2 regions of the Pontibacillus sp. ABV4_188 genome follow, and region 2 is predicted to be linked to the other one. Evidence: riboswitches for the same ligand, from Rfam matches in the RefSeq annotation. Region 2 holds a riboswitch; the other holds the start of a gene.
The links. Region 2 has a riboswitch for S-adenosylmethionine ahead of ACYX4O_RS16665 (methionine ABC transporter ATP-binding protein). Riboswitches for the same ligand answer to the same signal wherever they lie in the genome.
Positions count from the first base shown of each region.

Region 1 (16,210 bases), 1.8 Mb from region 2:
TCTAGTTGTAAAGCGAGTTTTGTATTTTATGTAAACTTAGGTATAATGGGCAAAAGGAACTAATGGATAGGAGATGGGGGAAGATGCATATAAATACGATGAGTAGAGGGAGTAAGCTAATTCTACTTGCTTTAGCTATGGCGGTTCTATCATTTTTCTTTACATGGATCGACGCAGGAATCTTATCTGAAAATGGCTTTCAGCAGCAAGGGTATATATTTTTAGTTTTCTTTGTATATCCTGTTTTCCAAGTATTAAGAAGAAGGTCGATCCGTTTATTCTCAGGCTATGGGAGCGGTATAGGCGGTTCTGTATCTATCATAGCTTATATGGTCAGTAAGTCGGGGAATATCTTAGGGGAACGAGTAAATTTAGCTTCTACAGGGATGTACATCTTCCTCATCTCTACACTTTTATTAATTGCCGGTGTTTATGTAAGTCGGAAAGAGGACGCTACGTCTTCTGTTGTGGAAGCTTCACCTTTATCTAAGTAGAAAAAAGCGCTGATCCTTAGGGGATCAGCGCTTTTTTTTGGTTCAGTGAGTATTTACTGTTCCTGAGAAGAGGAATAGACTCCGTCATTTGAGGAGGAGTTTCCCCATTGTTCTTTAAGGTTTTTACCTTTTTGTTTTAGAGAGCTAGTAGAAGATGTAGATTTCATATATTTCTCATTCCAGCTTCTTAAGCTGAACAACATACATATAACGGTGAGCACTGCAAGCGCTCCGGTTGCTGGCCAGAAGTAAGAGGAAACAATGCCTTCAGTATAAGCTACTCCAATAGGGGAGAACACGATATAGGTTTGGCCGACACAAGCGAACAAGAAGATGGAAGTAGGCATGGCATATTTCCATGGTGTCATCTCTACGCTAGGGTTGTGTGGCATTTCGTAAGCTGTTTCCCTTGGTTTGACGAATCCTATGATCAGCATCATGGCTAGCTCAATAGCAAATAGAATACCGTAGATGTGAATGAAGTGAATGGATACCGTTAATCCGAATAACTGTTCGAATCCCCATACCATTAAATAATACGCAAATACGTGGAAGATCACCACGGATTTAGCTGCTAAAGCTGGAATCTTCTTCGTTAATACGCCCATTAATACAATCGTAATAATTGGAATGTTAAAGAACCCGGTAAATTTGCGAATAAGGTCCCATAACCCATTTGGAGCATTTAAAAGCATAGGTGATATAAAGAACGTTACTAGCGCGATAACGGTTCCAACCCATTTACTTATTCGAATCATTTGTTCATCTGTAGCATTTTTATTAATACTTGTTTTATAGATATCAAAAGCAAACATTGTAGATGCACTGTTTAACAGAGAGTTAAAGGAACTTAATACAGCTCCAAGTAATACAGCTAAGAAAAAGCCGTTCATATAAGAAGGAAGAACATTTGCTACAAGTGTTGGATAAGCTAAGTCGACTGACTGCAACTCACCTCCATATTGATGGAAGGCGATTACACCTGGAATCATCATAAAGAAAGGTACTAATAGTTTAAAGAAACCAGAGAAGATGACCCCTTTTTGTCCTTCTTTCAAACTTCCTGCACCTAGTGTGCGCTGAATTACGTATTGATTGGTTGCCCAGTAGAACATGTTCGCAAATAGTAGACCAGAGAAGATGGTGCCAAATGGTACAGAATCATTGGGTCCCCCGATTGCGTTTAATTTTTCGGGATTTTCTGTTGTTAGCGTCTGAACACCGCTAAAGAATTCACCATTCCCTAATGAGATAATTCCTAATATTGGGACAATTGCACCGACAATTAAGAGACCAATTCCATTAATCGTATCGGAGACTGCTACCGCTTTTAATCCACCAAAGATCGCATAAATAGCACCGATAATTCCGATCACCCAAATGATTAACCACACCGATTGAGTATAAGATAAGTTTAATAATGAAGGAATGTCAAAGAGTTTCAATACGGCTAGAGCACCAGAGTAAAGCATAGAAGGAATGGTGACGAACACATATCCTAACATAAAGAGAATAACGGTATAACGTCGTACCCCTTCATCAAAACGCTTACTTAAAAACTCAGGTAGTGTTGTGATATTTGCATTCATGTATTTAGGTAAAAGATAGAGAGCTAGAAGTACAATTGCAAAAGCGGCTGTAACTTCCCATGCCATGTTTGTTAAGTTTGTACGAAAGGCTTGTCCGTTAAGACCGACAAGCTGTTCTGCTGAAAGGTTTGTTAAGAGGAGGGAACCGGCTATAACGGTTCCGGTTAACCCACGTCCCGCTAAGAAATAACCAGCAGAATCTGAAGTGCTCCCTTTTGTCTTCCTGTAAGATATGTAAGCGACCATAGCCATGAATAAAATACAAGAAACAATTGTAAGCCAAAGTCCTGATTGTTGCATAACGCATCCATCCTTTTTAAATAATAACTTAATCCTCTCATTTCCTTAAAAGGTATATTAGAAACATATTGATGTAAGTTATCGTGAAAAATAGTTCTTTTTTACTACTTGAAATGATAGTAATTTTATGCTTGAAATTAGGTGATTATCACGATTTTTAAATAAAAACATAAAGTGAAAAAAGATGACAAGAAAAGAAGGGGGTCTGGTGTGAAAAATGTGCTGATCTTCACGGATATAGGAGTGGACGATACGTTTGCGCTCTTGTATGCATTTAATCATCCAGACATTCGTGTCGTTGGGGTTGTGGCTGGGTTTGGGAATGTTTCTAAAGAGAAGGTTACACGAAACGCTTATTATGTTCTAAAGCAGTTGAAGATGGAGGATATTCCTCTGATCAGTGGCGCTGCTAGATCATTTTCCGGGGATGAGCCTACGTATTATGAGGAGATTCATGGAATGAGCGGCTTGGGTAATATCCAAACGGAAATTGAGAAATTCACTTTATATAATTTTGACAAAGTATTTGAGATCATCGATGAAACAGAGGATCTGGTCATTGTGAATATGGGGCGCCTTACGTCTTTGGCGATGGCTTATATTATTTCTCCTGAGAGGATGAAGAACACGACTAGAGTGGTGATAATGGGAGGGGCTTTTTTAGTGCCAGGCAATGTGACTCCTTATGCGGAGGCAAATTTCTTTGGAGATCCTGTTGCAGCAAACGTTGTTTTAGATAATACAGGACCGAATAAAATTGTACTTATCTCCTTAAATGTTTCTAAGAAAGGAATTATAACGCCTAGTCTAGTAGAGAGTATTAAAACTGAATCTATAACAGAGATTGGCTCCTTAATTGGTCAATTATACGAGCCTTACTATGACTTTTATAAGAAACAAAAACCTTCTCTAAACGGAGCTCCTATGCATGATTTATTAACAATTGTTTACGTTACAAATCCTTCATTATTTAAAAGTGTAAAGCGTAACGTCACCGTTGAAGAGTCTTCCTACTTGACCACCGGGGTAAGTGTTGCAGATTTCAGAGATCAACCTCAAGTAAACGAAGACTATAATAACTATTGTGAAATATTACTAGACATCGATTACCCTGCATTTATAACAGAAGTAGCAACCACCATGATCGGGAAAGTCTAACATGTGGTTTTCGTGCATTAGAGCAATGAAGGGTGTCTGGCACCCTTCATTGCTTTAAAGACATAGAGGGTGCCAGACACGCGTCAGTCTTTTAAAGCGGTGACGCGTGTGTGGCACGTTTTTTGGTTAGTTTGTTGTGGTTAGGTGTTGGTTTGCATTTTCAAGAGCCTGTTGGAAGTCAGTTGTAAGGTCCTCAATCGCTTCAATTCCTACAGAGAGACGTAGCAGCCGATTGCAGACTCCGTAACTAGAACGAACTTCTTCTGGTATGTCTGCATGTGTTTGTGTAGCAGGATAGGTAATGAATGTCTCAACGCCGCCAAGACTCTCAGCAAATGTTACAAGCTCAAAATATTCTAGTAGTTTAGGTGCTAACGCTTCATCCTTAACGCGGAAGGAAATCATTCCACCTCGACCTGGGTAAAGTACATCTTGAATGAGCGGATGATCCGAGAGAAAAGAGGCTAAGTTTTTCGCGTTTTGTTCATGCTGTTTCATGCGAAGGGGAAGTGTTTTCAGACCGCGCATGAGAAGCCAGCTATCAAATGGAGATAAAACAGCTCCAGAACCATTTTGTTCAAGACGAAGAGAAGTGCAAATGTCTTCATCTTTAGCAACGACAAGCCCCGCCAAAACATCATTATGACCACCGATATATTTGGTGGCGCTATGAATGACTAGGTCAGCACCTAGTTCAATTGGCCGCTGGATATAGGGGGTGTAGAATGTGTTATCAACAATAAGGTGAAGCCCATGTTTCTGGGTTAAATCAGCCATTTCTTCTATATCTATTTGATGCATAAGTGGATTTGTAGGTGTCTCGATGAAGAAGCCTTTTGTATTGGACGTTATACAGGCTTCAAATTCTTCTTTGCTGCTCCCGCTCACATAAGAGAAAGAGAGTCCGAATTTCTTGAAATGTGTTTCAAATAAACGATAAGAACCACCATACACATCTTGAGTTACGATGAAATGATCACCTGGTTCATAGGTTGAAAAGACAGCTTGGATGGCAGCCATGCCTGAGCTGAATGCAAACCCTTCACGCCCAGTTTCAAGCTGAGCGATTTTATCCTCTAATAGATTACGAGTCGGGTTTCCGGTGCGAACATAATCATATCCAGTTGATTGCCCAACACCCGCATGACGATAAGCTGTTGATAAATATAATGGAGGATTAACCGTTCCTGTTGTACTCTCACTTCGGTTCCCTGTCTGTGCAAACTCTGTTTCTACCTGATAGCGTCTCATAGTATCTTTTCACTCCTTTAGTGTAATAAAGTGTGTCAGACACCCATCAATGCTTTAGTGGGTGAAAGGGTGCCAGACACCCATCAGTGCTTTAGTGCATAAACGTATTCATGGCATTAAAAAAAGGCTCTTCAGAAGAAGAGCCTTTTGTGGGTAAGGTGCACTTCTTCTTATCTTTCAAGTGACGCATCACTTGCTGGAAGGAGCACCACATCATTTAAGATAGGTTGCTGAAGCGTCAACGGACCAGATCCCTCGGCTTCTCTGAATAAGAAATAAGAAAGTGTTTGGTATAATTTTCTCTATACTATACATAAAATCTCGTTATCATGCAACAAGGTATCAGAATTTTTTAACTTGAATGACTTCCTGGACGAAACGGTTAAATAGGTTTTGCATTCGTTCATGCTTTCTAGTCATCATTTCCGCATGCCACTGAACGCCGATTACAAATCCTTCTTCATCCTCTTTTTCTATGGCCTCAATCACACCATCGGCTGCGAATGCGGTAGCTCTAAACCCTGGTGCGACCTCTTTAATAGACTGGTGATGAAAGGAGTTGGTAATGGTCTTCTCGCCAAATTGTTCTCGCATTACACTGTCTGGTTCTGTTGTAATTGTATGAGATTCTTGCCACGGTTTGTTGTACTGATCATGCTTTAAGGTTTCTTTATCCATATACGATACGTCTTGATACAACGAACCTCCATAAGTGACGTTTAAGATTTGAACGCCTCTGCATATAGCGAAAACTGGCTTTCCTTGACGAATCATTTCTTTTGCAAGGATCGCCTCAGAGTGATCGCGCTCCGGGAAAGGGGAGCCTTGCTTCTGAAGAGGCTCTTCATTGTAAAGGAGTGGATTTACATCTTGTCCACCTGAAAGAACAAGCCCATCCATGCCTGAAGCTTGTGCTCGAACAGTTTCATCATCTTCAAGAACAGGGAGAATAAACGGAACTCCCCCTGCTCGTAGGACGGATTGAACATAATCATTATTTACATAAGCGCGGTCGTAACCAGGGAATCGGCCACCCTGATCTATAATAATACTTCCTGATATACCAATAAGTGGTTTCATATGAAGTGGACTCCTTTTGTTAATTTTTTTAAAACTTTTATTTTGACAACTAGAAACTTCTATTATAAAATCCAAGTAATTTGATAAGAATTACATACTAATACAGTATAGCTAGTGTAATGGTTCATAATCAATTAAAAAAATTACAAAGGGGAGTTATTTTTGAAGTTTTCACGAATACTTACGGTTTTATCTCTTACTCTAGTACTCGTTGTAGCTGGTTGCAGCAACGGAGGAGACACAGAGGAAGACACATCATCATCAAAAAATAATGACAAAAAAACACCTCCTTCTAGTGAAGAAGGATTAACGATTGCGGTGGAGAGTAATTTTACTAGTTTAGACCCGCACGACACGAACGACAATCAGTCATACTCTGCACAGTCTGCTATATATGAAGGCTTGTTAGGGTTTGATAAGGATTTAAATATCGTTCCTGTACTAGCGAAAGAGTACAGCGCGAATGAAGACTCAACAGAATTTACATTCACATTAAAAGAAGGCATAACCTTCCATGATGGAGCGCCTTTCAATGCAGAAGCTGTAAAAGCAAACTTAGATCGTTTGTCAGACCCAGAGAGCCAGCTTCGCCGTGCGTCTTTATTTGAGCTCGTTGAGGAAACAGAGGTCCTTAGTGAATATGAAGTGAAAGTAACATTGAAAGAACCATTTGGCGCGATGCCGAATAACTTTGCACACCCAGCTGCCGGCATGATTAGTCCAAAAGCTTTAGAACAAAGCAATCAAGATCTTGCTCGTAACCCAGCAGGTACGGGACCATTCAAATTCGTAGAGTGGAAAAGTGGCGATCATCTAACGGTTGAGAAGAATGAAGAGTACCGCGAGGAAGGGCTACCTAAAGTAGACAAGATCGAATTTAAACCAGTACCTGAAAGTGGTTCTCGGGTAGCTATGCTTCAAACAGGAGAAGCAGACTTCGCATTCCCTGTAGCGCCAAACCAGGTAGAAACACTGAAAGAAGAAGAGGGCGTTTCCATTGAAACGAAACCATCTCTTGTTGTGAAGTATTTCTCTATGAATACAATGAAAGAACCATTTAAAGATCCGAAAGTTCGTAAGGCAATGAATTATGCAATCGATAAAGAAGCATACATTAAAGTGGTTTACGATGGCTATGCAACACAAACGAAATCCATCATCGCACCAAATACACAGCACTACGAAGAACAAGACGTTTACGAATATGACCCAGAAAAAGCGAAAGAATTATTAGCTGAAGCAGGTTATCCAGATGGTTTTGAAACAACGATCTGGGGCGGTACAAGCTCATTGAAACAAAAAATGATGTCCTTCTATAAACAGCAGCTTAGCCAAGTTGGTGTAACATTAAATGTTGTACCAATGGAAGGCGGAACATTAGGCGACAAAATTTGGGGAGTGGACAACCCTGAAGATGCTGAATTAGAACTTTATAACGGAGGCTGGTCTCCATCTACAGCAGATGCGGACTGGGGTATGCGCCCGCTATTTAGCAGCAATTCCTTCCCTCCTGACGCTTACAACACAGCTTACTATAACAATGAAGAGGTGGATGAATTGCTTCAAAAAGGATTATCCACTGCTGATGACAAAGAGCGTGGAGAATACTACGCTGAGGCGCAAAAAATTATTTGGGATGAGTCACCTTGGGTACCTCTTGCAGTACCAGACATCCTTTATGGAAAGCAAGATTATGTTGAAGGCTTAACGATGCTTTCTTCAGGTGTAATGGACCTTAAACAAGCAGAGATCGTATCAGAATAACCAAGAAGAGGTTGAGCGATTAGCTCAGCCTCTTTCATTGCTTATATGCGTAAAAAAAGGAGGGAGCTCATGCTGAAGTATAGTGTGAAACGGATATTGGGTATGATTCCGTTGTTGTTTGTTATATCTCTAATTGCATTTATGTTCGTTCACTTAATACCCGGTGACCCAGCGAGGCTGATTGCCGGAACGGACGCAACTATCGAAGAAATAGAAAATATCCGTGAAAAGTATGGATTAGACCAACCGCTGTATCAGCAGTATTTTGACTATATGGCCAATCTGTTTCAAGGAGATCTTGGCCAGTCTATTGTGACAGGACGCCCTGTTTTAGACATGTTAGTCGAACGCTTTGGTCCAACTCTTAGCCTTACCTTAGCGAGCATGGCCTGGGCGCTTATTTTTGGTCTTTTAATTGGTGTAATCTCTGCTGTTAAACGAAACAAATGGCCAGATCACTTGTCTATGTTTCTTGCCGTATCTGGTGTTTCTATACCGTCCTTTTGGCTTGGACTTATGATGATTCAACTCTTCTCTGTTCAACTAGGCTGGTTTCCGACAGGGGGAATTGGTGGTTTTGAAACGTATATTCTTCCGTCCTTTACGCTAGGTGCAGGAGTGGCGGCCATTATCGCTCGCTTCACGAGATCTTCTTTAATGGATGTGTTAAAAGAAGATTACATTCGTACTGGGCGCTCAAAAGGGCTGACCGAATTTAAAGTAATTAATCGGCATGCCGTTCGAAATGCACTTATTCCAGTCGTCACCATGTCTGGATTACAATTTGGCTTCTTATTAAGTGGATCGATTATCACGGAGACCATTTTTAGCTGGCCGGGACTTGGACGACTATTAATCAATTCGATTACAGCTCGAGATTATCCCGTAATCCAATCAGAAATCCTATTATTCTCACTGGAGTTCTTACTTATTAATCTATTAGTTGATTTGTTATATGGATTCTTAAATCCAAAAATACGTTACGAGGAGGGTTCATAATGGCGGAAGCAGCGACTCAAGAGCAAGGGCAGCAGGAGAAGAAAGTGACACCGGCCCAACAGTTTTGGAAATCATTTAAGAAACAAAAAGTCTCGTTTGCAGCAGGGATCTTTTTGCTTTTATTATTTGTCGTTGCCATTATTGGCCCATGGATCGCTCCTTATGGCCCCCAAGAATATGATTATGACAATCTTTTAACAGGGCCTTCGTGGCAACATCTCGCTGGTACGGATGACTTCGGCAGGGACATCTTCAGCCGCATTCTTCATGGGGCATGGATCTCTCTATCAGTTGGGTTATCGTCTGTATTTATAGGCGCTTTGTTAGGTACGATCTTAGGGATTATTAGTGGTTACTTTGGCAAGTGGGTGGATAGCGCCATTATGCGTGTAATGGACGTCTTGCTCGCATTTCCTGGTATGTTGCTTGCGATTGGAATCATAGCGATATTAGGGCCTGGGCTCTTTAATGTTGTGATGGCTGTAGCAATCTTCAGTGTGCCTGTCTTTGCCCGTATTATCAGAAGTAGCACACTAGCTATTAAATCAACTCTATATGTGGAAGCGACCCAATCCATCGGTTCTTCTCACTTTCGGGTAATTATGAAGCACATCTTCCCAGGTACCGTGTCGACACTCATTGTATATTTCACAATGCGTATTGGATCTGCAATCTTAATTGCAGCTGGACTTAGTTTCTTGGGACTAGGTGCTGATCCCTCAACACCAGAGTGGGGAGCGATGCTTAGTAATGGGCGTGATTACTTAAATAACGCACCTCACGTTACGTTCTTCCCGGGGCTTGCGATATTTTTAACAGTGCTTGCCTTTAATTTACTAGGGGACGGACTACGTGATGCGCTTGATCCAAAAATACGTGATTAGCCGTAACGAAGGGAGAGAAGTACGATGACAGAACCTATTTTATCCATTAATCAACTGTATACAAGCTTCCGCGTTGACGGCGAAACGATTCCGGCTGTGGAGGGGATTGATTTATCCTTATACCCTGGTGAAATCGTTGGTCTCGTTGGGGAATCCGGAAGCGGTAAAAGTGTAACCTCCCTATCTGTCATGCAACTGCTGGATGAAACACCAGGAGAAGTAACGGGTGGAGAGGTTCTATTCCAAGGAAAAGACCTATTGAAATTCACCGATCGTCAAAAGAGAAAAGTTCGTGGGAACGACATTTCGATGATCTTCCAGGAACCGATGACCTCTCTAAATCCGGTATTGAAAATAGGGAAACAACTGATCGAGGCTATCCGCGAGCATCAGCGTATTAGCCAAACGGAGGCGAGGAAGCATGCTGTTCACATGCTGAATCAGGTAGGCATTCCTCGTTCGGAAGAAATTATGAATGAATATCCTCACCAGCTTTCAGGAGGGATGCGTCAGCGTGTGATGATTGCCATGGCGATGTCGTGTGATCCGAAAGTGTTAATTGCCGACGAACCGACAACAGCCCTTGATGTAACGATTCAGGCTCAGATCTTAGACGTGATGCGCAACATGCGTGAGGAGCACAACACCTCAATTTTGTTTATCACACACGACTTAGGTGTTATTGCTGAGATGTGTGACCGAGTCGCAATTATGTATTCAGGCCGCATTGTGGAACAAGGGACCGTTTATGAAATCTTCGAGAACCCGAAGCATCCATATACGAAAGGGCTTCTTGGCTCAATTCCTAAGCTTGGAGCAAAAGAAGATCGTTTAGATTCCATTCAAGGCCAAGTGCCTACAGTGGAGGACCGCCCAAAAGGGTGTAAGTTTGCGAACCGTTGTCCATTTGTGATGGATCATTGCTGGGATGAGGAACCGCCATTATTTGATGGTGAGAATAGGTGCTGGTTGCATGAACGAGAGGAGGTTACAGAATGAAGGAACCGCTATTACAAGTTGATGGTTTGAAGAAGCATTTCGTTAGCCAAAAAGGATTTCGCAAAAGCTCAAAACAAGTTGTAAAAGCCGTAGACGGTGTAACTTTTGATATAAAGCCTGGTGAAACATTTGGGCTTGTTGGTGAATCGGGTTGCGGAAAATCGACAACCGGCCGAATGATTATGCAAATGCTTGAGGCGACAGAGGGGACGATCACCTTTAACGGCGAGCAATTGGATCAATTGTCAGGCAAGGACTTGAAGAAAGCAAGGAAAGATTTTCAAATGATATTTCAGGATCCATATGCTTCCTTGAATCCTCGCATGACGGTTAGAGACATTATTGCTGAACCGTTAATCGTCCATGAAATGGAAACAGCTGATGGAATTGATAGAAGAGTAAACGAGCTACTAGATACAGTTGGGTTGCCTCAAAAGGTTGCAGAACGCTATCCGCATGAATTTAGTGGGGGGCAACGACAGCGTATTGGTATTGCTCGCGCTTTAGCGGTACGACCTAAATTGATAATTGCTGATGAACCTGTATCTGCACTAGATGTGTCGATTCAATCACAAGTGTTAAATCTATTGAAAGATCTACAGGATGAATTCGACTTAACGTATTTGTTCATAGCTCATGATTTAAGCGTAGTCGATTTCATATCAGACCGGATTGGCGTCATGTATTTAGGTAAGTTAGTGGAGATTGGTGATCGTGAGTCGATTATTCAAAATCCTCAACACCCTTACACACGAGCACTCCTATCCGCTGTGCCAGTCCCAGATCCGAGAGCCAAGCGGGAGCGTATTGTCTTGGAGGGAGATCTTCCAAGCCCAGCTAACCCACCATCCGGGTGCCCATTCCACACACGGTGCCCGTTCGCCTGGGATCGTTGCAAGAACGAAACACCAGAGCTCCAAACAGCCGAAACAACAGGCCACACCGCAGCCTGCCACCTCCTCGATGAACTTTAGCAAAGTAAAGCGTGCCAGACACGCGTCAGTGCGGTGAAGAGATGAAGGGTGTCTGGCACGAAGTTGTACTTTACAGTGTGAAAGTGGGAAAAGCCCGGTAGAGAGAGTTGTCTCTGCTGGGCTTTTTGTTTTAAATTTTGAAAAAAATGGTTTTTAACTAAAGGATTAGGGTACTGATAAGTGATTCATAACCAAAACATTCCAAGAAAGGTTTGTGTTGAATATGGAAGAACTTTATTTTTACTATTCTAAGGGAAAACTTGTAGCTTTGACGTTCATTAGCTTTTTAATAGGAGCCATTTGTGCTGCGGTGTCATACATTGCCTTTTTAAATGGCGATTCCTTAATTGGCGCTATTGTTCTTCTTGGGGCTTTGCTTTTATTATTTGTTGGTGCGCTTTATATCAAGAAGGTAGTTAATCCGAACCCATATGTTATTATGACGGATCAAGATCTAACGTTATATGTAACGAATCATGAGCCAGTTCACATCTCTTTTGAGGATATTGTTGGAGTGCTTCCTTACGAAATTCATAGAAATAAATTCCTCGGTCTGGAGTTGGCGAATGAAGAGAAATATGAAGATCAAATGCCGGAAAAAGTAAAGCGTATGTCTAAGTTAAACACGAAAATGGGATATCCTATGTATAATATTATTTTGAATCAGTTAAAAGATCCAAATGGTCTTATAGAAGCTTTAGACAATAGAGTAGGGGTGAGAGATAGGTATGAAGAAGAAGGGTGAGCATCAAATCATCCTTAGTTTCCAACACATATCCCCTTCACTCGTACAGTAACTCAAAAAATCTATGGAAAGATAGGAGAAAAGATGCTAGGCATAAAGGTATAAATCGCAGGGGAAAAGTGAATAATGATAGATCGAGAGGGACAGGTCTTTTTACTACTAATGTGGTGAAAGCGGGCTTGTCCTTTTTTTTGTGATAAGATCGCACCCTCCCTATTCTGAATTGTCCTAATTATTTCAATGTTACGAACTACCCTTAATGTAACCGGATACACAAAATGATATGCTATAACAGGATTTCGACATAGTTCGACAGATTAGGAGGATCACAATGTACTTAACATTAAATGCAGCATTCATACAAGAACCTATGGCTTTATTAGCCTATCTATCTGCCCTTATCGGAGGGGTATACATGCTAGCTCAATGGAAGAATCCATTCATGCAGAAGTTCTTTCATTATGCTCCGCCTTTAATATGGGCTTATTTCTTGCCTATGCTCTCTACTACGTTTGGGATTACGCCTTCAAGTTCAGAACTTTATAGCTTTGTAAGTGCGTATATTCTACCATTCGGTCTCTTGTTACTATTACTTTCTACTGATGTGAAAGCAACATTACGCCTTGGACCTAAGGCAATCTTTTTATTCTTATCAGGTACAATTGGTGTCATTATTGGTGCGCCTATTGCCATGGCCATCTTCCAGCCATTTCTGCCAGAAGATGCTTGGAAAGGTGTAGCAGCACTTGCAGGAAGCTGGATTGGCGGTACTGCAAACATGGCAGCTTTAACAGAAGCAGTCGGTACCCCAAGCGATGTTCTATCACCTATCATTGTTGTCGACACCGTTGTCGGTTACACGTGGATGGGAATTATGATTGCTCTTGCTGGTTATCAAGATCAGTTTAATAGATGGAACAAAGCAGATAACTCTGTTGTAGAGAAAATCAATGCCCAAATTGGTGAAATTACCGCAAAACGTGCGCAACCTATTGCCGTTCCACAACTGTTAGGGATTTTGGGGCTCGGTTTTGGAGTTTCATACGTCGTTCGTAGATTTGCTGAAACCGATATTCTACCCACAAGTTCTGTTCTTTCAGCAGGAACATGGACGATCATGATTATTGCAGCAATAGGTGTAGCCTTATCATTCACGAAGGTACGTGAACTTGATGATTACGGGGCGAGTAATATTGGTTATGCCGGAATCTATCTCTTACTAACAACGATTGGTGCAAAAGCAGACCTGGCAGCGGTTGTAGAAGCCCCTGCTTATATTGGGCTTGGTATCGTTTGGCTAGCGATTCATATCTTAGTTATCTTTATGATGGCTCGACTTCTTCGCGCGCCATTATTCTTCGTAGCTGTTGGATCTCAAGGAAATATTGGAGGAACAAGCTCAGCACCGGTTGTCGCTTCTGTCTTCCAGCCTGCACTTGCTCCTGTGGGCTTACTTATGGGGATTTTAGGTAACGTCGTTGGTACGTATGCTGCTGTCCTAACAGCCTGGTTAGCAGAATTGGCTTCAAAACTGTTTTAATCAATTATAAGAATCTCATATATAAGAAGCCTTTCCCATTAAGTGGGAAAGGCTTCTTTACGCTAATCTCTTAAAATGCTCGTTCCATTGCTTCGCTTTTTCTAGTGCTAGAATGTCTGATTTACTTTCCCCTGGCTTTACGGCGTTGGCGATCATGTAGTCCGTATAAGTCATCCCGACAAAATCAAAGATATGTCCAAATTGCTGAATGAGAGGAAGGGCCGTGATATGCGGATTGCTTCCACCAGCCGTTACGACATACGCCTGCTTTTCCCTCAATGAAGCTTTCATGTTAAAGCGCTCATCTCTTAAATACTGACTCCAGCGATCGAAGAAAATCTTCATCTGTGCAGACATCCCGTACCAATAAACCGGCGTTGCAAACACGATGATGTCATGAGATAGCAGCTGTTCTAAAACCAATTCATAATCATCTGAAGATGGAGTAAATCCTACTTTGCTATGGCGCTCATCGATAATCGGATCGAGCTTATAATCACCTAAAAAAAGCTCAGTGTGTTGAACCCCCTCCATTATTTCCTTTACTAAATATTCCGTATTACCACCACGTCGTGAACTTCCTAGAATCGTTAAAATTTTCATCTTTTCACCCCTTTATACTAAAGTGTATCATTGTTTTAACTATCAAAGTTATCTATAATAATTGATACTATATATTATAAAAAATGATGGAGGATCAGCATGGATCTTAAGCTTTTTGAAACGTTTCACGAAGTAGTCAAAACTGGTAGTTATACGAAAACCGGTGAGACTTTAGGCTTTGCTCAATCAAGCGTAACGACACAAATAAAAAAGATAGAAGAGTATTATGGAGTGAAGTTGTTTGAACGAGTAGGCCAACGAATGCGCCTTACTTCTTCTGGTGAAGAACTCCTATATTACACAAGACAAGTTGTAGACCTGTTAGATGAAGCAGAAGTAAGCTTATCAGAGGCGAATTCTGTACGAGGCACCATTCGAATTGGGACGGTCGAATCTTTAGCTGCATACTTTATTACGCCTTACATTAAATTACTAAAGACACGCCACCCAGAACTTGTGATTCAACTTGAGGCAGGCCTTTGCCCGAATTTAAAACAAGGAACGGAAAATGCCGATTTCGATGTAGCCATCCTTTTAGATCGGTATGTGAATCACCCGAGCTTGACCACAATTCCTATCCGAGAAGAGGAACTCATGTTTATTGCCCCACCTGGTCATCTACTAACAAATGAAGATCACCTGGATCTACAAGCGTTGGCATCGGAAACGCTAATATTAACAGACCAAGGCTGTTCATACCGTAATTTGTTTGAAGACTTGCTTCGTGAAGAAGGGGTGGAAATTCGGTCTGTCATATCATTTACCAGCCTGGAAGCGATCAAGCAATGCGTAGCAGATGGTCTTGGGATTGCGCTATTACCTAAGATTACGGTAGAAGAAGAATTGAAGCGGAATAAGGTAGTTGAACTCCCCCTTCACCATCAGAAGTTAACATTATGGACCCAGCTTGTGTACCAAAAAAAGAAATGGATCACACCTCCTATTCAAGAGTTGTTGACCCTCATAACAGATCAGAAGGAATAGCCATCGCTTTTATTGATATCGATCATTAAAAACGTTGCATAACCATTCGTCCCCTATCATGGTATGATGGCCGGTGAGGTGATCATATGAATACTTTTTTGCAACACAATCCAACTAAACTTTATTTTGGCAAAGGCCAAGTGGAACATATTGAAACAGAAATTCCTAGAAACAGCAGGGTCCTTCTTGTATACGGAGGAGGGAGTATTAAAAAGAATGGTGTCTATGATGCTGTTGTGGGGCAGCTGAAAAGCATAAACGCGACTGTTTTTGAACTAACGGGCGTTGAGCCAAATCCCCGCTTAACAACGGTAGAGAAAGGCGTTTCGATTTGTAAAGAAGAGCAAATTGACTACCTATTAGCTGTCGGTGGCGGAAGTGTCATTGATTGTACAAAAGGAATTGCAGCTGCCGCTCAATATGACGGGGAGGCATGGGATTTGTTTACGCAAAAAGCTCCTATTGAGTCAGCGCTTCCGTTTGGCACCGTGCTTACATTAGCTGCCACAGGATCTGAAATGAATCCTGTATCCGTTATTACGAATTGGGATACGAAAGATAAAATCGGCTGGGGTTCACCACATGTGTTTCCAGCATTCTCTATCCTTGATCCGACCTATACATTTTCCGTACCTGAAGATCAAACGGTATATGGAATCGTTGACAGTATGTCCCATGCGTTAGAGCATTACTTTCACCGTACAGAGAATACGCCTATGATTGACGGGTTTATCGAGTCCTTATTAAGAACTGCCATTGAAACAGGACCAAAGCTTATCAAAGATCCACAATCCTTTGATCACCGAGAAACGATGATGTACCTAAGTACGACTGCTTTCAATGGAA
Region 1 is NZ_CM149975.1:1,403,090-1,419,299, forward strand. Features, by position in the region: gene ACYX4O_RS07085 (hypothetical protein) at 84-494, shown strand; gene ACYX4O_RS07090 (solute:sodium symporter family transporter) at 548-2,383, opposite strand; gene ACYX4O_RS07095 (nucleoside hydrolase) at 2,594-3,541, shown strand; gene ACYX4O_RS07100 (methionine biosynthesis PLP-dependent protein) at 3,668-4,792, opposite strand; SAM riboswitch class I at 4,960-5,067, opposite strand; gene ACYX4O_RS07105 (gamma-glutamyl-gamma-aminobutyrate hydrolase family protein) at 5,135-5,872, opposite strand; gene ACYX4O_RS07110 (glutathione ABC transporter substrate-binding protein) at 6,035-7,636, shown strand; gene nikB (nickel ABC transporter permease) at 7,706-8,635, shown strand; gene ACYX4O_RS07120 (ABC transporter permease subunit) at 8,635-9,519, shown strand; gene ACYX4O_RS07125 (ABC transporter ATP-binding protein) at 9,544-10,518, shown strand; gene ACYX4O_RS07130 (ABC transporter ATP-binding protein) at 10,515-11,492, shown strand; gene ACYX4O_RS07135 (STM3941 family protein) at 11,716-12,237, shown strand; gene ACYX4O_RS07140 (DUF819 family protein) at 12,569-13,777, shown strand; gene ACYX4O_RS07145 (flavodoxin family protein) at 13,835-14,380, opposite strand; gene ACYX4O_RS07150 (LysR family transcriptional regulator) at 14,480-15,364, shown strand; gene ACYX4O_RS07155 (iron-containing alcohol dehydrogenase) at 15,451-16,210, shown strand, end outside.
Region 1: another riboswitch for S-adenosylmethionine. It lies ahead of ACYX4O_RS07100 (methionine biosynthesis PLP-dependent protein); the one in region 2 lies ahead of ACYX4O_RS16665 (methionine ABC transporter ATP-binding protein).

Region 2 (16,210 bases):
TATCGAATGTATGTGTAATATGATTGATCGCTTGGTTCCTTACTTGATCTGTAATCGGAAATTCTGTAACAATATCGTCTGTGACTTCGTCCTCTATGTAAACATATGTAATTCCCATGTCGTTTAATCGTTCGATCATTTTCAGAGTTAACGACACACCTGAATGGATTAAGACCTTCCCCTTTTCGTTATGGATCGGTTTTGCCAACTCATGACCAGGCTCTAAGGAAAACGTTGATAGCAATCGCATAATACCCCAACCTTATACCAAACTTAACTCCCGCATTCTTAATCGCTATGTACACCGAGAGAATTTGCAGTAGAGATACAAACTCCCTCGCACCAATTTAGTTAAGACTCTTCTCTTGTCAATCTTAACATGGCTTCTTTCCCAATCATTCCTTTTTCCCACCCAAAAGCTTTTGATCCTATTGTAACCTTTTCTAAAGGCGCGTCGAGTAGATCTTGTATACTCCGTACTCCTACTGCTCTCCCAGCTACAATGTTTCGATCAGCTAACTTCTCATTTAATAGGTCCACATCCAATGCCCCACACATTATATATCCTTTTTCATGAGTCACAACTAGCAAGTTCGTTTTTGGTAAAACAACAGAAACAGCTGTGAACGGAACACCCTCAATCCATACAGGCTCCACCGTAACCATCGTATTCCACTCCCTTCTGCTACAATTTATGAAAATGGCAGAAGAAAGTGCATTATTTACGGCATTTGTTTGAGAGTTTCAAATAATAGATCGCGAAGCAATTCTGGCATATAATATTCCTTTTTAGGACTATTTGCAATTTCAGGGAGCAAACGACCAAACGTAAAGGTATCAGCAGTAGCTACAGAGTACGTACGAGATGGATCAATCTCTTCCCCATCAATGATAACTCCTGTAACGTACTCCTGACCATCTTGAGCTTTTTTACTTTGTACATCTACTCCATCAAACACCATACGTCCTATCACTTCGCCTCTAAATCCAAAACCTTTGAGCTTTAACTCCATGAAGCGCTTCGCATGAGATTGACGAATGACTTCCATAAGCTGATCGCCTTTAAGTTCCACCTTACAAGGATTCATAGGATGAGGACATTTCCGGTGTATATCTCCTCTTGTAACAGGGCCTTGAGGGAACCCTTCCAACAGGACACCGGCGTTCAACATCGCTACATCAGCATCTGTCCAGTCCTTGAGGGTTTTAACAAATTGTTTCATCACCTCGGACGTTTCGAACCATGTTGCATGTTGGTCTTGGCTTAATTCTGTTACCGTTTTATGCAACATACGAGAAGCTTCTTTAGAATAATCTTCTACAAGCTGCACTGTCTCCTTATCCTCATCCTGCATCTCGAGAGAATAGGCGCTAGCAGATTTTTGGGTTAGCTTCCGATTAGTCTTATCCCACTGTAAGGCCACTTGTCCAACATACATACCATGCTTACCAGCTGCCGAGAGCAGCGTCCCATTAATATACTCACCATCTTTAAATAAATGATGGGTATGACCACCAATAATTACATCAATCGAATTGTAGCGATTGGCAATTGCCTCGTCATCGTTAATCCCTAGATGGGATAATAACACAATAATGTCTGCTTTCTTTTCGATCTCTTCTAATAATTCATCCAGCTTATCAAAAGGAGAAACGACCTCCCATCCCATTTGCTTGTAGAAGGTATAGAAGGGGGCAGTAAGACCAATTACGGCAACCTTTGTTCCATTAGTTGTTGTCTGAATAGTATAAGAATCTAGCCATGAGGGATCAGGAGCATTTATGGTTGATAGATTTGCACAAGCCACATCAAATGTGGCTTCATCATATAATGTATACAAATCTTCGTGCGTGAGAGTAATCCCCTCATTATTCCCCAAAGTGACCCAGTTATAACCTGCTTTATTTAATAAATCAATATTTGCTTTTCCCATCATTGCTTCTGAAATTGGATGAAACCGATCTACATGATCCCCTACATCCAATAGAAACATATCTTCTTTCATCTTGTCATGGTGATTACGCCGTTCTTTCCAGTGGCCTACAATTCGGGGCCAATTTTCAAAATGGCTATGTAAATCATTTGTATAGTAAAGATAAATATTTTCCGTCATCTCATCGACTCCTTACCCAAATCCATCCCAAATTAAGCGAACACCGATTAAAATGAGAATAATTCGTAATATCCATTCAACCGTTTTCCCGTTCATTCGTTGATTAACCTTCGCTCCAATCGTACCACCCACCCATGCACCAGGTATGAAACATAATGTATAAAGCCACGGAACATGTCCCAATAAAATATGAGTGCTAGAGCTTGAAATACTTAGGAAGAATATAATAAACATTGAAGTTGCAGTGGCCACATGTGGAGGTAATCCGAACAAAAGAATCATAGCAGGAACCATTAATGAACCACCACCGATCCCAAATAAACCGGATAATGACCCTACAAAGAACGCCAAAAGAAAACCACCAACAATGTGGATTTGATAATGATACGTTTTCTGATCCAATGTGAATGACCGATTAATATATAGCCGATTAGTGGGTTTAAAATTTTTAGAACGATTGGGTCTTGGCAAAAAGAACAATAAGGATATGACAATCATTATGGTCCCAAATGCAATAGAGAACGTTTTAGTATCCACGAACTGATTAAACCACGACCCAAATACTCCACCCGGGAGACAACCAATCAAAAAGATTAGTCCAGTCTTATAGTCGATTCGCTTGCTTTTCCAATACGCAATTGTTGAAGATAGACCAGTAAAAATCATCACCACTACTGAAATACCTACAATCTTCTGAGGAATAGCCCACTCAAAAGATCCCGAAATATTGTGTAAGAAAAGCATAGATGGTACTAAAATGGTTCCTCCACCAATGCCAGCGATGCTACCAACAAAGGCTGTAAAAAACCCTATAATTAACATGATAAGAGCAACCAAGATACACAATTCCTTTCCATAAACAATTCCTCATTCTATCATTATCTTACCATCTTTTTCAGTTTAAAAACACGAAGAAAGCCCTGCCTGCCATATAAGCCTTCTTATATGACAGCGCGAAACTGATAGATTTTTTACGGGTGGGACCGTTACGTTTATTGAGTGCTAGGGGTGTCTGATGCCTATTTGAATCTACATGTGGCATGTTTCCGTATCTCCCGATATGGCAAAGGTGGGCCTGGAAACTGCGAGACTCCCGTGGGCAGAAGAGCCTAGGTGAGACCCCGGAGCCCGGCTTTGCCGGGTGAGGAGGCTCACCAGCTCCCCACAGGAAAGCGAGTGGTTTCCAGGCCCACCTTACCCTCATTTAGAGCAAACGGAAACATTCTCAACTCTTGTGCATACAAAAAGAGGACAAAATCGGGGGATTTCGTCCTCTTACTATGCGCTATTCGTTTAGATCGAATGCAAATTAACCGATTGAACCTTCCATTTCGAATTTGATCAGACGGTTCATTTCGACTGCATATTCCATTGGAAGTTCTTTCGTGAATGGCTCGATGAAGCCCATTACGATCATTTCTGTAGCTTCTTCTTCTGAAAGTCCGCGGCTCATTAGATAGAACAGCTGCTCTTCAGAAACTTTAGAAACTTTCGCTTCGTGCTCAAGGGAAATGTTTTCGTTCATGATCTCGTTGTAAGGGATTGTGTCTGATTTTGACTTGTTATCCATAATCAGCGTGTCACATTCAACGTTAGAACGAGCACCCTCGGCTTTACGGCCGAATTGAACGATTCCGCGATACGTTACGTTACCACCTTGTTTAGAGATGGATTTTGAAACGATTGTAGAAGACGTATTCGGTGCTAGGTGGATCATTTTCGCCCCAGCATCTTGGTGTTGTCCCTTACCAGCAAGTGCAATAGAAAGAGTCATACCACGTGCGCCTTCGCCTTTAAGAACAACAGACGGATACTTCATCGTTAACTTAGAACCTAAGTTACCGTCAATCCATTCCATTGTTGCATTCTCTTCAGCAACCGCACGTTTTGTAACCAAGTTATAAACGTTGTTTGCCCAGTTCTGAATGGTCGTATAACGGCAGTAGCCGCCTTTTTTGACATTAATTTCAACAACTGCACTGTGAAGTGAGTTTGTTGTATATACAGGTGCTGTACAACCTTCTACATAGTGTACAGAAGCGTCTTCGTCAACAATAATTAACGTACGCTCAAACTGACCCATGTTTTCTGAGTTAATACGGAAGTAGGCTTGTAGTGGTGTGTCAACTTTTACGCCTTTTGGAACGTAGATGAAAGAACCACCAGACCATACTGCAGAGTTTAGTGCAGAGAACTTGTTATCTGCAGGCGGGATCACTTTACCAAAGTGTTCACGGAAGAGTTCTTCATCTTCTTTAAGAGCTGTATCCGTGTCTTTGAATATGATTCCTTGTTCTTCTAAGTCTTCTTGCATATTGTGGTATACAACTTCAGATTCATACTGTGCGGATACACCTGCAAGATATTTTTGTTCTGCTTCAGGGATTCCTAATTTATCAAATGTTTGCTTGATTTCATCAGGTACTTCATCCCAAGAACGCTCAGACTTTTCAGATGGTTTTACGTAATACGTAATCTCATCAAAATCAAGTTCATTTAAGTCGCCGCCCCATTGTGGCATTGGCATCTTATAGAATTGTTTAAGAGCTTTCAAGCGGAAGTCAAGCATCCACTCTGGCTCTTCTTTCTGTCTAGAGATCTCACGTACAATTTCTTCAGTCAGTCCTCGCTCTGTGCGGAAAATCGAAACGTCTTTGTCATGAAACCCGTACTTATACTCGCCGACCTCAGGTGCTTTTTTAGCCATCGGTCAAAACCTCCTTTAGGTGGTATATCACAAAAACTTTATTCCTTTTCGTCTACACCTTTTTCCATCGCTTTCCAAGCTAATGTTGCACATTTAATTCGTGCAGGGAACTTAGAAACGCCTTGTAACGCTTGAATGTCGCCTAATTCTTCTTCCATCTCCTCACTTATATCTTTCCCTTGCATGATATCAGAGAAAACATGAGACATTTGAACGGCTTCATCTACGCTTTTACCTTTAATGGCTTGCGTCATCATAGAAGCAGAAGACATAGAAATTGAGCAACCTTCTCCGTCAAATTTAGCTTCTTGAACAATACCATCTTCTACTTGCAGCTGAAGCTGAATGCGATCGCCACAAGTAGGGTTATTCATATCTACAGTTAAATGGTCTCCTTCAAGAGCCCCTTTATTACGAGGGTTCTTGTAGTGATCCATAATCACTTGTCTGTATAGCTGGTCGAGATTATTAAAAGACATCTCCGAAAAACTCCTTTGTCTTTTGTAATCCATCGACAAATGCATCGATGTCTTCTTCTGTATTGTATACATAAAAGCTCGCGCGAGCCGTAGCTGATACATTTAACCATTTCATTAATGGTTGAGCACAGTGGTGCCCAGCGCGTACAGCAATACCTTCTGCATCTAATACAGTAGCAACATCATGCGGGTGAACATCATCTAAGTTAAACGTGATCAACCCAGCACGATCCTCTGGTCCATATATGGTAACACCGTCTATGGTTTGCAGTCGATCCATTGCATATTGAGCTAACCGTTTCTCATGAGCTTCAATCTCATCAAGTCCCACTTCTTCTAAGAAATCTATCGCAGCTCCGATTCCAATAGCGCCTGCAATAATAGGTGTTCCACCTTCAAATTTCCAAGGGAGATCTTTCCATGTAGAATCATACAATCCTACAAAATCTATCATCTCCCCACCAAATTCAACAGGTTCCATATTTTTAAGGAGAGCTTTCTTCCCATATAGAACACCAATGCCTGTTGGGCCTCCCATTTTATGTCCGGAAAAGGCGAAGAAATCACAATCTAAATCTTGCACGTCAATACGCATGTGCGGGGCACTCTGTGCACCATCTACTAGCATAACCGCACCATGGTCATGTGCAATACTAGCAATTTCTTTAATTGGATTGATTGTTCCAAGTACATTTGAAACGTGCATCATTGCTACAATCTTCGTTTTGTCCGTAATGGTTTCTTTAGCATCCTCTAAAGATATTGTTCCATCTTCTTGAAGAGGAATGTACTTAAGGGTAGCTCCAGTAGCTTTTGCCGTTTGTTGCCAAGGAATAATATTGCTATGATGCTCCATTGGGGTAATGACGATCTCATCACCTTCTTGGAGATTACTTCGTCCGTAACTATAAGCGACAGTGTTAATAGAAGTTGTTGTTCCTCTAGTGAAGATCACTTCTTCGGTGCTGTTAGCATTAATAAAGCGACGGACTTTCTCACGGGCACCCTCATAACCATCCGTAGCTCGCGTACCTAGCGTATGAACTCCCCGGTGTACGTTAGAGTTATAGCCTCGATAGTACTCATCCATTGCCTCAATAACAGATTGAGGCTTTTGAGATGTTGCTGCACTATCTAGATAAACCAGTGGATGTCCGTTTACTTCCTGATCTAGAATCGGGAATTGCTTACGAACCTGGTTGATATTCATTAATAAACTTTCTTTTCAATCACATCACGTAATTGATTCTTCACCGCTTCAATTGGAAGTTGATTCACAACAGGTGCTAGGAAACCGTGAATAACAAGACGTTCTGCTTCATGTTGTGGAATACCGCGACTCATTAGATAGTAAAGTTGCACAGGATCAACGCGACCTACAGAAGCAGCGTGACCTGCTGTCACATCATCTTCTTCAATAAGGAGGATCGGGTTCGCATCCCCACGAGCTTTATCACTTAGCATTAGAACACGAGATTCTTGTTCTGCGTTTGATTTAGAAGCGCCGTTTTCGATCTTACCAATTCCGTTAAAGATCGAGCTAGCACTTTCCTTCATAACGCCGTGCTGAAGGATATACCCATCTGTATCCTTACCATAGTGAACAATTTTTGCAGTAAAGTTCTGCTTTTGCTCACCGCGACCAACGGTTACCGTCTTCGCATTGGCATGAGCACCATCACCCATTAGATACGTTACATTTTCAGATACTGTGTTACCATCGTTCATCTGACCAAGTGCCCACTGAATCTGAGCATCACGTTCAGCTACACCACGACGGTTCACGTAAGTGGTTGTACCTTTAGCAAAATTGTCAACTGCTCCAAAGGAAACCTTAGCGTTTCCTTTTGCAATGACTTCTGTAACAATATTTGCAACCGTTTCTTCTGCTTCATTGTCACTGATATAGTTCTCAACATACGTTACAGAACTTCCTTCTTCAGCTACCACAAGAATGTGGTTATAAAGCGCTGCTTCATCATCTTCTTGCCAGAAAATAGACTGAATTGGTTCTTCAATGACTACGTTCTTTGGAACATATACAAATACGCCACCGTTCATAAGTGCTGCATGAAGAGCTGTTAGACGATTCTCATCAACCATAACACCATCAGTCATGTAGTATTTTTGAACAAGCTCACTATGCTCAGATAGTGCAGTAAAGATATCTGTAAATACAACACCTTTATCTTTTAAATCTTGAGATAAAGAAGCATATGCAACCGTATGATTACGTTGAATCACAAGGTTTTGGTCTTCTTTCTCTATATCAAGAAAACTTTGGATTTTCTGCGGTAATTCTTCTAGTGAAGAAATGGTTTGACCTTGTGCCTCATGTTTAAAACGAGAAAAGTTCCATTTATCAATTTTCGTTTTATCTGGCTTCGGCATTGGGAGCGCATCAGCTTGTTCCAACGCGTTTACACGAAGGTCTGTCATCCATTTAGGTTCGTTTCGTTTCTCTGAAAATTGGCTGACATATTGTTTATCGAATGGAAGTTGTTGTGTTTCAACAGTCATGATATCCCTCCTAACTGATTACGCTTCTTGACCTACTGTTTCGTCTTCAATGCCTAATTCTTGCTTAATCCAGTCGTAACCTTCTTCTTCAAGACGCTTAGCTAATTCAGGACCGCCTGATTTTACTACGCGGCCTTGCATCATTACGTGTACTTGATCCGGAGTAATATAATCTAATAGACGCTGGTAGTGAGTAATAATCAGGCAACCAAATGCTTCGTCGCGCATTTTATTAATTCCTTTAGAAACCACTTTAAGTGCGTCGATATCAAGACCGGAGTCAATCTCATCAAGGATTGCAATCTCTGGCTTAAGCATCATAAGCTGAAGAATTTCATTACGCTTCTTCTCACCGCCTGAGAATCCTTCGTTTAGGTAACGCTGAGCCATGTTCTTATCCATTTCTAGTTCATCCATATTTCCGTCCATTTCTTTGATGAACTTCATAAGGTTAATTTCATCGCCTTCTTCACGACGAGAGTTGATGGAAGAACGAAGGAAATCTGAGTTTGTTACTCCACTGATTTCACTTGGGTACTGCATTGCTAGGAAAAGACCAGCCTGAGCGCGCTCGTCCACTTCCATTTCTAGTACGTCTTTGCCGTCTAAGTGAATGCTTCCACCTGTGATCTCGTACTTAGGATGACCCATGATTGCAGATGCAAGCGTAGATTTACCTGTTCCGTTTGGACCCATGACAGCATGGAATTCGCCACCATTTATTGTAAGGTTTACACCCTTTAAGATTTGTTTACCTTCAATTTCTACATGAAGATCTTTAATTTCTAGTGTTGATCCTGCCATTTTGATACCTCCAATATGGTTTCTAACTATCGTAAATTAAGGATACATAAAATGTATCGATTCTCAATCTATTCTCATTACAATTTTAAATCATTTCGAAAGTAATATCAACTTTTTACCACACGCTGTAATAAGTTCTCACTATTAAGATAGTAGAAACCTAGTTCGCGTTACACGCATAGGTTTTGCCAATTAACTTCCTTATATATATAGTAACAACAAATCCTTAAGAAAGAAAACCACCTGCACCTAGAAGATTGAACAAAAAAATAAGCAGGCGAAAGCTCCGCCTGCTTCAATTTATTAAGTAACGCATTATAAACAATTTTTATCGATGGATTTGCCGATCAACTTCTGCTACAATTTGCCGACTTGCTTGGTACTCTGCTTCCCTACGTTGTTCCACTTTCAAACGTTGGTCAATTCGGCGACTATACTCCTGATAGCCCATTCCGTGAGACTGATGCATCGCCTTTTCCATCTCACTTGTGTAGTTTAAGTTCAGTTGGTCACTAATAGTGAATCCATCCCTTCAATTGTTTTCCATATTACTTTAGCATAAAGCTTATTCCCAGAACAAAGGGCATATAAACTCAATTTAGATGATGGAATAACAATTATTAGAAGGTGAATGTGATACCTTTCCATACCCTATAATACATCGAATTTCCTTCTGTTTGCTTAAATTTATTCAATATTTAAATAGATGTTAGTGTAGTTCTTGAATACTCTCATTAACAAGGGTTACTGCTTGACTCAGGGCTGCTCCTCCACCAAAGGCCGCTGCCACGCCACACGCTTCCATCATCTCTTCTTTTGTAGCTCCATTGTCCAGACATCCCTTTGAATGGTAAATCATACAATACTCATCTTGAGCAACGACAGCAATAGCTAAAGCCATAAGCTGCTTATCTTTTTTTGAGATTTGTCCTTCTTTAAAACAAGCCTCTGAAAACTCACTAAAGTGATGAGCTAAGTCTGGCATCTCTTTTTGAAATAATCCCATACCATGCTTGTACGTGAATAAAGCTTTTTCCGTTGAGTTTTGTGGTTGATGCTGTTGATCCATAAAAAATCCCTCCCAGGATAAAAGTAACTACCACTATTATGAGCGATGAGTTTACATTCTATCCAAGGAGGGGTAGGATGATCATAATTATTTCACAGGTACGATAGCACCTTTGTATTCTTCCTCAATAAAGGAACGGATTTCTTCAGATTGAAGAACTTCTAAAACGGTTTGTAGTGCTTCACTATCTTTGTTTTCCGTTTTGCTAACAAGAAGGTTAGCGTACGGAGAGTCATCCCCTTCAATAAATAGGGAATCTTCGGTAGGATTTAAACCTGCTTCAATTGCATAGTTCGTGTTAATAGCCACTAGAGCATCCTCTTCACGCTCATAGTTTTGTGGAAGAAGTCCTGCGTCTACATCCGGACTGAACTTTAGGTTTTTAGGGTTTTCAGCAATATCGTCGATTGTTGCTGATTTCTTTTCAACGCCTTCTTGTATCGTGATAAGACCTTGTGTTTCAAATAAGGAAAGAATGCGTCCATGTTCAGATTCAGAACGACGCATGATAACTTCTGTGCCTTCTGGAATCTCATCTACGTTTGTAATATTTTTAGAATAAACACCCATCGGTTCGTTATGAACTGGTCCAAGGCTTGTGAAATCATATTCAAACTCTTCCTTTTGCTCGTTTAAATATGGTGTGTGTTGAAAGTAGTTAGCATCAATAGCGCCACTAGCTAAATCTTTATTAGGAAGAATGTATTCTTGATAAGTTTCAATCTTAAGGTCAATTCCTTTATCCTTCAGAATCGGTTTTGCTTCCTCCAAGATCTCGGCGTGAGGAGTACTAGATGCACCAATAACCACTTCCTCTAGTTTTTCCTCAGAATTGCTTTCCCCGCTCTTATTCTCTGTTTCAGATCCATTGCTGCTTGATTCATCCTCTGCTGAGCCACATGCTGCTAGCGCGAATATGAATAATGCACTAAGAAAAAGTTTTAAGAATTTTTTCATCGTGTAACTCCCCTTTTATCGTTTGTCTAATTTGTTTGATATAAAGTCTCCAACGAATTGGAATATGAAAACAATAATGACGATTAAAATTGTGGCTAAGAATACGACATCAAAGTCCCAGCGTTGGAACCCTTTAAGATAGGCCAGATCACCAAGACCCCCGGCTCCTATGACACCTGCCATAGCTGAGTAGCTAATTAAGTTAATAGAAGTAACCGTAATACCTGAAACTAAAGCTGGCATCGATTCTGGAAGTAAGACTTTAAAGATAATGGTAGAGGTCTTAGCTCCCATAGACTTAGCCGCTTCTATTACACCTTTATCTACTTCTTTAAGAGCAATTTCAACGAGACGACCATAAAATGGTGCCGCTCCAATAATTAAAGCAGGAAGTGCCGCATTAGGTCCCCTTATTGTCCCAATCAGAAATTCTGTGAACGGGAATAAGAGTAAAATTAAAATAATAAACGGAATGGCCCTGAACACGTTCACTATCGTTGCCACTATAAAATTCAATGGTTTGTTAGCCCATATATTTTGCTTTGATGTTAAATAAAGTAATAAACCTAGCAACAATCCTAAAATGAATGTTCCGATTACAGAAAGAGCCGTCATGTACAACGTTTCTTCCGTAGCCGTTACCAGGTCCTCTACATTTGCGTTTGGAAACAACTTATGAAACATGATGATTCACCTCTACTTGCACGGACGTTTCGGAAATATATTGGATTGCCTTATTGATATCTTCTTCTGCCCCATCCATATGAACATAGAGCGTTCCATAAGCTCCTTTACTGGTTTGAGTAATCTTCCCTTGTAAAATGTTAAAGCTAACAGAAGGAAATTCTCTCGATACCTCACTAATTAAAGCTTGGTTTGTTTTCTCACCAACAAAGTGTAAACGAACAACTTGTCCAGTTTGATACTGAGCTATGATGGTCTCCACTGCTTCATCTTGGTCTTGGTCTCCCATGATTTGTTCTACAAATCGTTTCGTTACTTTCTCTTTCGGATGAAGAAAGACATCTAATACATCGCCTTCTTCTACAACTTTACCTTCTTCCATCACCGCTACCCGATGAGAGATTTTACGAATAACGTGCATTTCATGAGTGATTAAGATGATCGTTAAATCTAACTTTTCATTAATATCAACTAACAAGTCTAAAATCTGATCGGTTGTTTCAGGGTCGAGGGCAGACGTTGCTTCATCACACAGCAGAACTTTTGGTCTGTTAGCAAGGGCTCTTGCTATACCTACCCGTTGCTTTTGTCCACCACTTAGTTGGGATGGATATGCATCTTCCCTGCCAGCTAGCCCGACTAACTTAATCAGTTCATCAACTCGTTCTTGTCTTTCCTTTTTTGGAGTTCCTGCAATTTCTAAAGGAAACGCAATGTTTTCTCGTACTGTACGAGACCAAAGGAGGTTAAAATGCTGAAATACCATCCCAATCTCTTGTCTAGCCTTGCGGAGACTCCCTGCTTTTAAACTTGCTATATCTTCACCATCTATGACGATTTCACCGCTAGTAGGATCCTCTAATCGGTTAAGCAGTCGAATAAATGTACTTTTACCAGCACCGCTATACCCGATCACTCCATAGATTTCTCCTTTTTCAATGTTCAAATTAACATCATCAACCGCTTGAACTTGTGTGGTCCCAGATTGGAATATTTTCTGTAGATTCTTGATTGAAATCACGGTTGTTCCTCCTTTTCAAATACAAAAAAGTTTCAGGAACTTTTCTATAAGCTCCCTAAACAAAAAAACCTTACTATCCCACAAGAGGACAGAAAGGTTTATATAAACCGATTCGTCCTCTCATCTGTCTAAGCCATGCTTAGCAGGATTTGGCACCTTTCAAACATAGTTTGATGGTTGCCGGGCTTCAAAGGGCCAGTCCCTCCACCTCTCGTGATAAGAGTAAAATCCTTTATTCAATTAACGCTTTAACTCTTTTAAGTCTAGAAAGAATTCTAGCACGCGCTTCAACATTCAGTCAATATAAAACTTTCACTCAATTCTTTCATCTAAAAGATTCTATAAGCAAATTACTATTAAGGAGCTCTTCGTCAATAAAAAAACGTTTCCCAAAGAGAGGGAAACGTTTGTACGCACGCTCTCTTATCATTCAAGGCTCACGCCTTGCAGGAATTAGCACCGTTCCTATAAAGGATGGTTGCTGGGTTTCAAAGGGCCAGTCCCTCCACCTCTCCAGATAAGATCTGAAATCGATTTTAAGTTAAATTATATGTTAGCATGGTGATATTAAAGTAGTCAATTCAAATTAATTAAGGAGGCAACGGACATGCAAGCACCTCACTTTAAGCTCCCTGCAATAGATGGCACCCATTATGATTTGGAACAAGACCTTGGAAAAATCATCGTACTAACCTTTTGGGCTTCTTGGTGTCCCGACTGTTCAAGAGATCTTCCGAAGAAAGAGCAATTCTTTCAATCCTTAAATCGTGAAGACCTCAAAATGTTAACGATCAACGTAGCCGGAAGAGAAGGAAACACAGAAGAAGGCGTGGCATTTGCCCACAAATTCCTATCTCAACCTACCCTAGTAGATCGAGGTACTGAGGTATTTGACCTTTACGGAGCTACAAGATTACCAACAACAGTGGTCATCAACAAACAGGGCCAGATTGAAGCCACATTCGGAGACGAAGCTGATGTAATGGAAATTATGAAAACAATTGGTACGTTAATATAAATAGCAATAGCTTGAACAAGGGCTCTTTTTTGTGTAGTCCTTGCTTGACCAGTCAAAGTTCGATCTTTTCTCTACATTGAATGACATGATTCACTAAATTATTTCTCGGGAAATCTTCATTCGTCATCATTCTCATGCAGAAATAAAGGCTGTCCTACTATAGGACAGCCTTTATTTATTGATATTGATTCACTTTTTCATAGAGATAAGGTACTGATTGAAATGCATAAATCTTTTCAAGAATCATACCTTTTTGGACGATTAAAAGACATGGAACACTCTCTATTTCATATTGGTTCATAAAATCAGGGTGAATTGCTGCATTCAACTCTCTAAACTCAGTTCCTTTTACTGCCTCTTCTAATGTCTCAAGCATCCTTCTAGCCAAATGACACGTCCCACAAAAAGGACTATGAATAAAAAGAAAATCAACATGGTTTTCACTCTTATTTAGCTGCTCTAAAGGCCTGTTGGTTAAAGTTTGCAAAGAATACCACCTAACTATGTTAAGAAGATCGGATCAACCGATATGCTTCTGCTCACCAAAGCTTGGGCTAACTCAGGCTCAGGCGTCGCAGCCACTTCTCTAAACGAACGATCTATATAAATATGCTCAGCGTGGGGAAGTTCGAATGATAGTTGCTTCCGTAACTTATGGCCTGAATGATCTTCATCCACTAATATAAATACATCTTTATGATCCAGATCATAATCAAGAATGAGCTGTTCCAGCCGTTCTACGCCTAGCGTCCCATTTGTGCATATGATCTCAACATCCTCGTTAATCACTTTTTGGATTTGTTGTTTATCAGTTTTCCCCTCTACGATAATCACTTTTTCAAGTGCACTGATTTCGTTCATCGCAACCACCTGTCTTTTTTCCAACGTAAGTGTTTCTTATTACTATATGTGATTCGGTCCGAGAATTCTCACTTTATAATAAAATTAATAATAAATAGGCCACAATCTGATATAAAATACTTTTTCTATTTGAAAAGGGGGATAAATTTGTATAAAGAAATGGCAGTGGAACCCCACTGCCATCACCCTTAACACCAACCATTTTCATCATCGCAATCTACATACTTATCAACTCGTGAAGGATCACTTGTCCCTCTCCAAGACTGATTCTGTTGTACTTGCTTAGTGGTGTTTGTAACCTTCATACCCGTTCTTGATGCAGAACGGCTTCTCGCTGAGGAAGACTGTTTTTTCTCCATCTTAGTTCACCCCTTACACATAAGGTGTCCTAGGATAGACCAGAGTATGATACCAATATTAGTCTTCAGCGATCATTTCTTGATATTTGTCAGCAGTCATCAATTTCTCAATTTCAGATTGATCAGATGGTTCTACAATGATCATCCATGCTTTTTCATATGGAGCTTCGTTAACAAATTCTGGGCTGTCATCAAGCTCATCGTTGATTCCAACAACTTTACCAGAGATCGGTGCGTAAAGTTCAGAAACGGTCTTAACAGATTCAACGCTACCAAAAGGCTCATCTGTTTCAATTGTATCTCCTACTTCAGGTAGTTCTACGAATACGATATCGCCTAGCTCTGATTGTGCGTGATCCGTAATACCGATCCGTACTTTGTCTCCTTCTACTTTCACCCATTCGTGTTCTTCTGAATAATACAATTCTTTTGGTACGCTCATTCATAACCCTCCATTTATACTTTTACATTCTTAATGTATTAAACACGGCTCAAAGAGCCAAATGTTTTGATTATCAGTGATCTACTTCCAAGTATTTTCAAACGTTTCCTCTTTAAACCCAACTGTTACTTGATTTCCATCTGTTACAATTGGACGCTTAATTAACATACCATCAGAAGCTAACCAAGATCTCATCTCAGCTTCACTCGCGTCTTGAAGCTTGTCCTTCATGCCGAGTTCACGATATTTCTTGCCACTCGTATTGAAAAACTTCTTTGGTAGTAAACCACTCTGTTCGATTAACGTTTTCAATTGCTCTTCAGATGGCGGATGTTCAACAATATGTACTGTTTCGTAAGAGATGTCTTGATCATCCAACCATTTCTTTGCTTTTTTACACGTACCACATTGTGGGTACCAGTAAACCGTTAACGCCATAGAAGGACCTCCTTTTCTGTAATATGTGCCCTTATTTTATCATATTTTACTGCAGCTTCCTAATTATTAGACACACAAATATGATGTGATTGTTAAGCATATCCCATAACAAAACCCTCCCCTAAGTTCGTATATAGGAGAGGGTTTTAATGATTTATAAATTAAAGAACGTATTTCTCTTCTTGAATAACTTTTGCTGCAACTTCACGCTTCTTCTTAATAACGTTTGTTGGAGTATGACGTGTGAGTTTGCGAAGTGCTGATAGCATCATTCGTAAAGAATCGCCTTCTTCACTTGCAATTAATGTTTCTTTAGCATGAGCTTCAATGCGATTAAATGATTCTTGCGTGTACACTTGGGTCATTGCTACCTTATGCATATTCTTCTCTTTACCGCTTGATTGGATCGCTTTCTCTGTTCGAAGGATAGCAGATTCCATATTGTAGATCTCACCTACGATGTCTGCAATATTAACTAGTATTTCTTGTTCTTTCTCAAGCTTTTCGCCAAATTTCTGAGCAGCCAATCCTGCTGCTAAGAGACCGATTTTCTTAGCGTTCTTTAACAAGTATTTCTCTTGCTCTAACGTTTCTGTTCCTGGCTCTTCTGGCATCATCATCATAAGCTCTTCCTGAAGAGTTTGAGCTTTCTGAAGAAGAGGTAGTTCACCTTTCATTGCTTTCTTTAAAAGGGTACCTGGTACAATCATACGGTTGATCTCATTTGTACCTTCGAA
Region 2 is NZ_CM149975.1:3,240,305-3,256,514, forward strand. Features, by position in the region: gene ACYX4O_RS16600 (HD-GYP domain-containing protein) at 1-250, opposite strand, end outside; gene ACYX4O_RS16605 (YunC family protein) at 352-666, opposite strand; gene ACYX4O_RS16610 (bifunctional metallophosphatase/5'-nucleotidase) at 723-2,114, opposite strand; gene ACYX4O_RS16615 (sulfite exporter TauE/SafE family protein) at 2,127-2,951, opposite strand; gene sufB (Fe-S cluster assembly protein SufB) at 3,424-4,821, opposite strand; gene sufU (Fe-S cluster assembly sulfur transfer protein SufU) at 4,860-5,300, opposite strand; gene ACYX4O_RS16630 (cysteine desulfurase) at 5,290-6,510, opposite strand; gene sufD (Fe-S cluster assembly protein SufD) at 6,510-7,820, opposite strand; gene sufC (Fe-S cluster assembly ATPase SufC) at 7,839-8,624, opposite strand; gene ACYX4O_RS16645 (YuzK family famiily protein) at 8,953-9,093, opposite strand; gene ACYX4O_RS16650 (carboxymuconolactone decarboxylase family protein) at 9,334-9,693, opposite strand; gene ACYX4O_RS16655 (MetQ/NlpA family ABC transporter substrate-binding protein) at 9,781-10,650, opposite strand; gene ACYX4O_RS16660 (methionine ABC transporter permease) at 10,666-11,334, opposite strand; gene ACYX4O_RS16665 (methionine ABC transporter ATP-binding protein) at 11,324-12,355, opposite strand; SAM riboswitch class I at 12,473-12,578, opposite strand; SAM riboswitch class I at 12,776-12,879, opposite strand; gene ACYX4O_RS16670 (TlpA family protein disulfide reductase) at 12,963-13,373, shown strand; gene ACYX4O_RS16675 (thioredoxin family protein) at 13,549-13,878, opposite strand; gene ACYX4O_RS16680 (ribonuclease M5) at 13,875-14,234, opposite strand; gene ACYX4O_RS16685 (hypothetical protein) at 14,423-14,593, opposite strand; gene gcvH (glycine cleavage system protein GcvH) at 14,652-15,035, opposite strand; gene ACYX4O_RS16695 (arsenate reductase family protein) at 15,117-15,473, opposite strand; gene ACYX4O_RS16700 (acyl-CoA dehydrogenase family protein) at 15,635-16,210, opposite strand, start outside.